2 linked regions of the Immundisolibacter sp. genome follow. The protein of the gene in region 2 binds, or shares a complex with, the protein of the main gene of each other region. Links are inferred from orthologs where the notes say so. Each region holds a gene or a part of one and is shown on either strand. Other genes may lie near its edges.

What was found. The genes of interacting proteins can lie anywhere in the genome.
Region 1: the proteins of tig (region 2) and rpsG are in contact, whole or in part, in a crystal structure (PDB 3GTY), measured with the Thermotoga maritima proteins. The link is inferred for Immundisolibacter sp. from one-to-one orthologs. Residues at the interface, in WP_004081061.1 of Thermotoga maritima: Glu122, Val124, Val129, Leu130, Tyr133, Glu188, Gly259, Ile262, Tyr263, Glu266, Ser270, Glu273, Gln274, Glu277, Arg308, Gln311, Ile312, Ser315, Tyr316, Glu325, Arg329, Arg336, Leu363, Phe366, Trp367, Arg373, Leu377, Arg381, Leu384, Glu387; in WP_004081843.1 of Thermotoga maritima: Lys34, Lys52, Lys55, Glu59, Arg62, Gln63, Glu66, Asn67, Lys69, Val71, Arg95, Ala109, Lys110, Lys111, Gly112, Arg113, Pro114, Glu117, Glu121, Ile124, Ala125, Tyr127, Asn128, Asn129, Thr130, Gly131, Lys135, Asp139, Arg142, Met143.

What each region holds. Positions count from the first base shown.
Region 1 is NZ_JACIZD010000001.1:735,083-739,142, reverse strand. The notes cover bases 1,177-4,060. They hold rpsG (30S ribosomal protein S7), read right to left. Parts: upstream 2,912-4,060; coding sequence 2,441-2,911; downstream 1,177-2,440. Other genes in these bases: rpoC (DNA-directed RNA polymerase subunit beta'), read right to left, coding at 3,639-4,060; rpsL (30S ribosomal protein S12), read right to left, coding at 2,977-3,351; fusA (elongation factor G), read right to left, coding at 1,177-2,400. Outside these bases: tuf (elongation factor Tu), read right to left, coding at 1-276; more of fusA, read right to left, coding at 316-1,176.
Region 2 is NZ_JACIZD010000001.1:50,712-56,015, reverse strand. The notes cover bases 2,353-5,304. They hold tig (trigger factor), read right to left. Parts: upstream 4,495-5,304; coding sequence 3,211-4,494; downstream 2,353-3,210. Other genes in these bases: queA (tRNA preQ1(34) S-adenosylmethionine ribosyltransferase-isomerase QueA), read left to right, coding at 4,902-5,304; clpP (ATP-dependent Clp endopeptidase proteolytic subunit ClpP), read right to left, coding at 2,543-3,166; clpX (ATP-dependent Clp protease ATP-binding subunit ClpX), read right to left, coding at 2,353-2,401. Outside these bases: lon (endopeptidase La), read right to left, coding at 1-999; more of clpX, read right to left, coding at 1,124-2,352. UniProt on the Bacillus subtilis protein: Involved in protein export. Acts as a chaperone by maintaining the newly synthesized protein in an open conformation. Functions as a peptidyl-prolyl cis-trans isomerase.

The DNA of each region.
Region 1 (4,060 bases), 680 kb from region 2 along the record:
CATGTTCTTCACATAGTCGGCGTGACCGGGGCAGTCGACGTGCGCGTAGTGGCGGGTCGGGGACTCGTACTCGACGTGCGCGGTCGCAATGGTGATGCCGCGCGCCCGCTCTTCCGGCGCGTTGTCGATCTGGTCGTAGGCCTTGAATTCCCCGCCAAAACGCTCCGCGCCGATCTTGGTCAGCGCCGCCGTCAGCGTCGTCTTACCGTGATCCACGTGACCGATCGTGCCCACGTTCACGTGCGGCTTGGTTCGCTCAAATTTGGCCTTGGACATGACTCACACCCTTCGCTTGACTGACCCGTCCGACGGACGTTACTGGTTGATGACCTTCTGGGCGACGCTGCTGGGCGCCTCCAGATACTTGCTGAATTCCATCGAGTAGGTGGCGCGGCCCTGGGTGGCCGAGCGCAGGTCGGTGGCGTAACCGAACATCTCGGCCAGCGGCACCTCGCAGCGGATGACCTTGCCGGACGGCGAGTCATCCATGCCCTGGATGACGCCGCGACGTCGGTTCAGATCACCGACCACATCGCCCATGTAGTCTTCCGGGGTCACCACCTCGACCTTCATGATCGGCTCGAGCAGGACCGGGCTGGCCTTGCGCGCGCCTTCCTTGAAGGCCATGGAGCCGGCAATCTTGAACGCCATTTCGTTCGAGTCGACGTCATGGTAGGAGCCGTCGAACAGCGTCACCTTGACGTCGACCACCGGGTAACCGGCGATGATGCCGTTGCCCAGCGCTTCCTGAACGCCCTTGTCCACGGCCGGGATATATTCGCGGGGCACGACGCCGCCGACGATGCCGTTGTGGAACTGGTAGCCCTCGCCCGGCTCGCGCGGCTCGATGCGCAGCCAGACGTGGCCGAACTGACCACGGCCACCGGTCTGGCGCACGAAGCGGCCTTCCTGCTCGACCGACTTGCGGATGGTTTCGCGGTAGGCCACCTGCGGCGCGCCGACGTTGGCTTCGACCTTGAACTCACGGCGCATGCGGTCGACGATGATCTCAAGATGCAGCTCGCCCATGCCGGAAATGATGGTCTGGCCGGATTCCTCGTCGGTGCGCACACGAAACGACGGGTCTTCCTGCGCCAGCTTCTGCAGCGCGATGCCCATCTTTTCCTGGTCGCTCTTGGTCTTGGGCTCCACCGCCACCGAAATCACCGGCTCCGGGAACTCCATGCGCTCGAGCGTGATGATCGACTTCTCGCTGCACAGTGTGTCGCCGGTGGTGACGTCCTTCAGACCCACCGCCGCGGCGATGTCGCCGGCGCGCACTTCCTTGATTTCCTCGCGGGTATTGGCGTGCATCTGCAGGATGCGACCGACCCGTTCGCGCTTGCCCTTGACCGGGTTGTAGACGCTGTCGCCGGAACTGAGCACGCCGGAATAGACGCGGAAGAAGGTCAGCGTACCGACGAAGGGATCGGTCGCAATCTTGAACGCGAGCGCCGAGAACGGGGCCTCGTCGGTGGCCGGACGCGTGTCTTCCTGCTCGCGCTCGTCAAGACCGCGCACCGGCGGCTTGTCGGCCGGCGAGGGCAGCAGCTCGACGACGGCGTCGAGCATCGCCTGCACGCCCTTGTTCTTGAACGCCGAACCGCACAGCATGGGCACGATTTCGCTGCGCAGGACACGCTGACGCAGGCCGCGCTTGATGTCGTCAACCGACAGCTCGCCACCCTCGAGGTACTGCTCCATGAGCGCCTCGTCGGCCTCTGCAGCCGCCTCGATCATCTTCTCGCGCCACTTCGCGCAATCCGCCTGCATGGCTTCGGGAATGTCGCGCGGCTCGTAGCTCATGCCCTGGGTGGCATCGTCCCAGTAGATGGCGCGCATGCCGATCAGGTCGACCACGCCCTCGAAATTCTCTTCCGCGCCGATCGGCAGCTGGATCGGCACCGGATTGGCGCCCAGGCGGGTGCGAACCTGCTCGACCACGCGCAGGAAATTGGCGCCGGAGCGATCCATCTTGTTGACGAAGGCCAAGCGCGGCACGCCGTACTTGTTGGCCTGGCGCCATACGGTCTCGGACTGCGGCTCCACGCCACCGACCGAACAGAACACGGCCACCGCGGCATCCAGCACGCGCAGCGAACGCTCGACCTCGATCGTGAAGTCGACGTGACCGGGCGTGTCGATGATGTTGATGCGGTGCTGCGGGAACTGCTTGTCCATGCCCTGCCAGAAGCAGGTGGTGGCCGCGGACGTGATGGTGATGCCCCGCTCCTGCTCCTGCTCCATCCAGTCCATGGTGGCGGCGCCGTCGTGGACTTCGCCCATTTTGTGCGACACACCGGTGTAGAACAGGATGCGTTCCGTGGTGGTCGTCTTGCCGGCATCAATGTGGGCCATGATGCCGATGTTGCGATAACGCTCGATCGGGGTGGTACGCACGACTGTTTACTCGGTCGAATCCGGATTCAGAAACCGCTGCTTACCAGCGGTAATGGGAGAAGGCCTTGTTGGCCTCCGCCATGCGGTGGGTGTCTTCGCGCTTTTTCACGGCCGCGCCGCGGTTCTCGGACGCGTCGCCGATTTCACCGGCCAGGCGCAGCGCCATGGATTTCTCGCCACGCTTGCGGGCGGCATCGATCAGCCAGCGCATGGCCAGCGCCTGCTGACGGGACGGGCGCACCTCGGTCGGCACCTGGTAGTTGGCGCCACCGACACGACGGGACTTGACCTCGACCAGCGGCCCGATATTGGTCAGCGCCTGGCGGACCTTTTCCACCGGATCGGACGCCGATTTCTCCGTCAGGCGATCCAGGGCACCGTACACGATGGCCTCGGCGACCGACTTCTTGCCGTCATGCATGATCACGTTAATCAGCTTGGCCAACACCTTGTCGCCGAACTTGGGGTCCGGAAGGATGTCGCGCTTGGCGGGTACTCGTCGTCTCGACATGGCAGATCTCTAAAGAAATCGGGAAAAGTCGCCCGGCGGGTGAACGCCGGGGCGCCTGGAATCGATCAGCTCTTGGGCCGCTTGGCACCGTACTTGGAGCGACCCTGGCGACGATCCTTGACACCCGTGGTGTCGAGCGTGCCGCGCACTGTGTGGTAGCGCACGCCGGGCAAGTCCTTGACGCGACCGCCGCGAATCAGCACCACCGAGTGCTCCTGCAGGTTATGGCCTTCGCCACCGATATAGGTGGTGACCTCAAAGCCATTGGTCAGGCGCACGCGCGCCACCTTGCGCAGGGCCGAGTTCGGCTTCTTGGGCGTGGTGGTGTAGACACGCGTGCACACGCCACGCTTCTGCGGACAGGCTTCGAGCGCCGGAACCGGCGACTTCTTTCGCGGCTGCACGCGCGGCTTGCGGACCAGCTGGTTGATCGTCGCCATGGAAAATTCCTGGTCACAAATAAATAGACAGGCCGGGGCAACGGGGCCCCGACCTGTCAGGGGAGCGGAATTCTAGGGATCGGCGGGGTCACTGTCAACCCAAAAAGCGCGCCGTTCCGGTCTTCAACAGACGCATTCGGCGCAATCGCAGCCGATCACAATTCAAATGCCATCAACCGAACCCGGCAAGCACCCGCCAGGGCGCAACATCCTGGCCATACGGGCCTTCACCGGGTTCGTACGCGGGCTGGCCCGCCCCGGCAGGGGCGGGCCAGCAGAAGGCAACGTTAAGGCGCCGTGGCCTGCTGCTCGGAAGCTTGATCAGCGTCGCCGGCCGCCGTCCCAGTACCTTCGGTCTGGTTCCACAGCTCGGCGAACTGCTCAAGCTCGCTGTGACCGCGACGGCGGCGCTCCTCGTGATAGGCGAAGCCGGTACCGGCCGGAATCAGGCGCCCGACGATGACGTTCTCCTTCAGGCCGCGCAGCTCGTCCCGCTTGCCGCTGACGGCAGCCTCGGTGAGCACGCGCGTGGTTTCCTGGAACGAAGCGGCCGAGATGAACGACTCGGTCGCCAGGGACGCCTTGGTGATGCCCAGCAGCACCGGCTCGTAACGCGCCGGCTGCTTGCCCTTGGACACCAGGTCGGCGTTGGCCTCGGCCACCGCACCGCGTTCAGCCTGCTCACCCTTGAGGAACTTCGAGTCGCCCG
Region 2 (5,304 bases):
GCCGTAGTGGTCCCGCTCCAGCACCTGCTGGGCCTGGTCCAGATCCCGCCGCACGCGGCTGCGCGTGCGCCACGGCAGCTGTACGATCCAGTCCAGATAATTGCGCACCACCGTGGCTTCGGCCGCCATCGGCGACATCATGCGCAGCTTTGCCAGTTCACTGCGCGCCTTGGCCAGTACCGCCTTGGGCGGCCCGGCAGCCTCGATGCGCCGTTCCAGTTCGTCCAGGTCGTTGCCACCGTCTTCGAGCTCACCCAGTTCCTTCTGGATGGCGCGCATCTGTTCGTTCAGGTAGTACTCGCGCTGGCTTTTCTCCATCTGGCGCTTGACCCGGCCGCGCATGCGCTTCTCGACCTGCAGCAGGTCGATCTCGGTCTCCAGCAGATGCAGCAGATGTTCGAGGCGCGGCACGACGTCGACGATTTCCAGCAGTTCCTGCTTCTTGGGCAGGCGCACCGGCAGGTGGGCGGCGATGGTGTCGGCCAGGCGCGAGGAGTCGCTGATCTCGGCCAGTGCCGTCAGCGCCTCGGGCGGAATCTTCTTGCTGCCACGCACGTACTGCTCGAACTGTTCCAGCACGCTGCGCTGCAGGACCGTGTCTTCCTTGGGGTCGACCTCGGCTGCCTGCGGGATGGCCAGCTTGGCCATGAAACAGCCGTCGCGCTGTGACCACTCGGTGACGCTGGCCCGGCTGATGCCCTCGACCAGCACCTTTACCGTACCGTCCGGCAGCTTGAGCATCTGCAGCACGTGCGCCACGGTACCGGCGGTGTAGATGTCGTCCGCTTTCGGATCGTCCATGCCGGCGTCTTTCTGCGCGGCCAGGAAAATCCGCTTGTCGTGGGCGTCGCTCAGTTCAAGCGCAGTGATCGATTTTTCCCGCCCGACGAACAGCGGGATCACCATGTGCGGGAATACCACCACGTCACGCAGCGGCAGCACCGGCAGCGTCAGGGAATCGGAATCAGCGTCGGAGCGCTTGTGCTTACGGTCGGTCACCCGGGGTAGGCCTCGGCAGTGGGGAAGGGCAGCGCGGCGGCCGCCATGCGCAACAGATGGAGGCGGCGCCGGTCGAACTCAAGCCCCGACCGGGCGGCTTGCCGGACCGGGCGGGGTGGCGCTTTCAGTCGCCGGCAGCGCTTTGCTGCAACGGCGCGTCTTCGTAGATCAGCAGCGGTTTGCCTTCGGCGCCGAAGATGTTGTCGTCGAAGACGACCTTTTTCAGGTTTCGCATCGACGGCAGCTCGAACATGATGTCGAGCAAGGCATGCTCCAGGATCGAGCGCAGGCCGCGGGCGCCGGTCTTGCGTTCCATGGCCTTGTCGGCGATGGCGTCCAGCGCCTCGGGCCGGAATTCCAGTTCCACGCCTTCCATGCGAAACAGCTTCTGGTACTGCTTGACCAGGGCGTTCTTCGGCTCGGTCAGGATGCGGATCAGCGACTCGCGGTTCAGTTCGCTCAGCGTCGCCACGACCGGCAGGCGGCCGACGAACTCCGGAATCAGGCCGAAACGGATCAGATCGTGCGGTTCGACCTTGGCCAGCAGGCGGCTGGTGTCCTTGTTCTCGGCATCGCTCTTGATGTCGGCCGAGAAGCCGATGCCGCCTTTCTCCATGCGCTGCTGGACGATTTTCTCCAGGCCATTGAAGGCGCCGCCGCAGATGAACAGGATGTTGCGCGTGTCCACCTGCAGGAATTCCTGCTGCGGGTGCTTGCGCCCGCCCTGCGGCGGCACCGAGGCGATGGTGCCCTCGATCAGCTTCAGCAGCGCCTGCTGCACGCCCTCGCCGGACACGTCGCGGGTGATGGACGGATTGTCGGATTTGCGCGAAATCTTGTCGATTTCGTCGATGTAGACAATGCCGGTCTGCGCCCGCTCGGCGTCGTAGTCGCACTTCTGCAGCAGCTTCTGGATGATGTTCTCGACATCCTCGCCGACGTAACCGGCTTCCGTCAGCGTGGTGGCGTCGGCGATGGTGAACGGCACGTTCAGGATGCGCGCCAGGGTCTCGGCCAGCAGGGTCTTGCCCGAGCCGGTCGGCCCGACCAGCAGGATGTTGCTCTTGCTCAGCTCGACTTCGTCCTTCTGCTGGCCGGCGTCGAGGCGCTTGTAATGGTTGTAGACGGCGACGGACAGGATCTTCTTGGCCTGCTCCTGGCCGATGACGTAATCGTCCAGGTGCTTGCACAACTCGCGCGGGGTCGGCAGGCGCTTGCGCCGCTCGTCGGCGGCCTTCTCACCCACCTCGTCGCGGATGATGTCGTTGCACAGCTCGACGCACTCGTCGCAGACGAATACCGACGGGCCAGCGATGAGCTTGCGCACCTCGTGCTGGCTCTTGCCGCAGAACGAGCAGTACAGGAGCTTCTCGCCGTCGCTGCTGCGTTTGTCGTCGCTCATAACCTCATCCTGCAAGTCACTGCTTCGGCGTCCGGGCCGGCCGTCGAAAGCCGGTGGTGCGCCCCGTTTCAGAATCCCTCGTCAGCAAATTTATACCGCCAACGGCACCTGCAAGAAACCTTTCGTCGGTCCGTCCAGCGCTCACACCCGCTTGTCGATGACCTTGTCGACCAGGTTGTACTCGACCGCTTCCTTCGCCGACAGGAAGTTGTCGCGGTCAGTGTCCTGGCGAATCTGGTCGATCGTGCGGCCGGTGTGCCCGGCCAGGATATCGTTCAGCAGATCGCGAATCTTGAGCATCTCGCGGGCGTGGATCTCGATATCCGAGGCCTGGCCGCGAAAGCCGCCCAGCGGCTGATGGATCATCACCCGCGAGTTGGGCAAAGCAAATCGCTTGCCAGGCGCGCCGGCCGCCAGCAGCACGGCACCCATGCTGGCCGCCTGCCCGATGCACAGCGTCGATACCGCCGGCTTGATGAACTGCATGGTGTCGTAGATGGCCAGGCCGGCCGTGACCGAGCCGCCCGGCGAATTGATATAGAAATGGATGTCCTTGTCCGGGTTCTCGGACTCCAGGAACAGCAGCTGCGCCACCACCAGATTGGCGATGTGGTCCTCGACCGGGCCGACCAGGAACACCACCCGCTCCTTGAGCAGGCGCGAGAAGATGTCGTAGGCGCGCTCGCCGCGGGCGGTTTGCTCCACCACCATCGGCACGAGGCCCTGGGCAACGGGGCCGGGCAGGCTGTGGAACGGGTCGGTCATGAAGGCAATGCTCCGTGGTGTAAGGGTGCTGCGTGCGTTCGGCTTCAGGTGGCGACGGTGTCGTCGAAGGACAAGACCTCTTCGGTGACCTGCACCTTTGACAGCACCCAGTCGACCAGTTGCTCTTCGAGCGCCATGTTTTCGATTTCCTGCAGGCGCTCCGGCTGGCTGTAGTACCAGTTGATCACCATGTCCTTGTCGTCGAAGCCGGCGGCCATGCGCTCGATTTCGGCGCGCACACGAGCCGGGTCGGTCTTGATGCCTTCGCGCCGGGTAATTTCAGCAAGCAACAGGCCAAGTTTGACCCGTCGTTCGGCTTCAGCCTCGTAGGGCGCCATGTCCGCATGCGGATCGACGGCCGGATTGCGCTGCTGGGCCAGGTGGGCGAGGCTGTGCGCCTCCTCGTGCACCAGGCGGCGCGGCAGGTCGAACTGGTGTTGCTGCTCCAGCAACTGCATGACGGCCGCCTTGCGGCGCCGGCGCAGCGCGGTCGTCAGCTCCTGGTCGAGCCGCTCGCGCAGCCGCGCCCGCAGCGCATCCAGGTCGCCATCCTCGATGCCGAAGGCCTGCACGAACTCGACGTTCATTTCCGGCAGCGCGATTTCCTGCACGGCCTTGACGGTGACCGCGAACTGGGCATCCTTGCCGGCCAGGGTGTCGCGCGGGTAGTCGGCCGGGAAGGTGACCTTGACGGTCCGCTCCTCACCGGCGCTGGCGCCTAGCAACTGGTCCTCGAAATCGCCGATCAGGGTGCCGCTGCCCAGAACGATCGGCACGTCCTGCGCGGTGCCGCCTTCGAAGGCCTCGCCGTCGATGGTGCCGACGAAGTCGATCATGACGCGGTCGTCACGGGCGGCCGGACGGGCGACTTCGGGCCACTCGGCGCGCTGGCGGCGCATGCGGTCGAGCATTTTCTCGACGTCGGCATCGGTCACGGTGGCGGTGGGCAGGCTCAGCGTCACGCCGCTCAGGTCCGCCAGGGTGATGTCCGGAAATACCTCGAAACTGGCCGAGAAGCGCAGCGCCTCGCCGCCATCGGCGGGTTCGGCGCGGATGTCCGGGTTGCCGGCCGGGCGCAACTGGTGCTCGCCCAGGCCTTCGATGAACTTGCCCTGCAGCAGCTCGCCCACCACCTCGTCGCGCAGGCGCGCCTCGTGCTGGCGGCGCACCACCGACAGCGGCGCCTTGCCGGGGCGAAAGCCGTTCACGCGCACCTGGCGCGCCAGCTGGTTCAGGCGCGCGGCGACCTGTTGCTCGATCTCGTCCGCGGGCAGGGTCAACGTCAGGCGACGCTGCAGGGCGCCGGTGCTTTCCAGGGAAGTGGTCATTACGGATTCGGGAGGTTGAGTAAATGGGAGGCAATGGTGCGAAAGGAGAGACTCGAACTCTCACGGGTTGCCCCGCTGGTACCTAAAACCAGTGCGTCTACCAGTTCCGCCACTTTCGCAAGGCAAATCGTCGTTTTTTCAGCGCGGCAGTATACCGAAGGCGCCCGGGGCTGTCGGACGGTCCGCGCTGGCCTCGGCCTGCTGCAGTCGGCGCTCGAGCGGGTGATGCCGGCGGATTTTCTGGTGCCGGGAGAGAGAATCGAACTCTCACGAGGTTACCCCCACCAGATTTTGAGTCTGGCGCGTCTACCGGTTTCGCCATCCCGGCCGGGAGGGGCGCCTAGTATGGGCATCCGGCGGGCCGGACTCAAGCCGCCGGTGTGCCCTCTGCTACCATCCGCGGCCCCATGCGGCGCCAGGACTTCACATACGCATTGCCCGAGGCGCTGATCGCCCAGCAGCCGCTGCCCGAGCGCAGCGCCAGTCGCCTGCTGCACCTGCCGGCCGGATCGGCCGTTCGCGACCTTGCCTTCACCGACCTGCCATCCCTGCTGCGCGCCGGTGACCTGCTGCTGCTGAACGATACGCGCGTGATTCGCGCCCGGCTGCGCGGCCGGCGGGCCAGCGGCGGGCGTATCGAGGCATTGATCGAGCGCCTGGCGGGCGATCGGGAAGCCCTTGTTCAGCTGCGCGGCGGCAAGTCGCTGGCGGCCGGCGCGCGCCTCGAGTTTTTTGGCGGCGGGCAGCGGGTGATGGCCAGCGTCGGTGATCGCGAGGGCGAGTTCTGGCGCCTGCATTTCGATCTGCCGC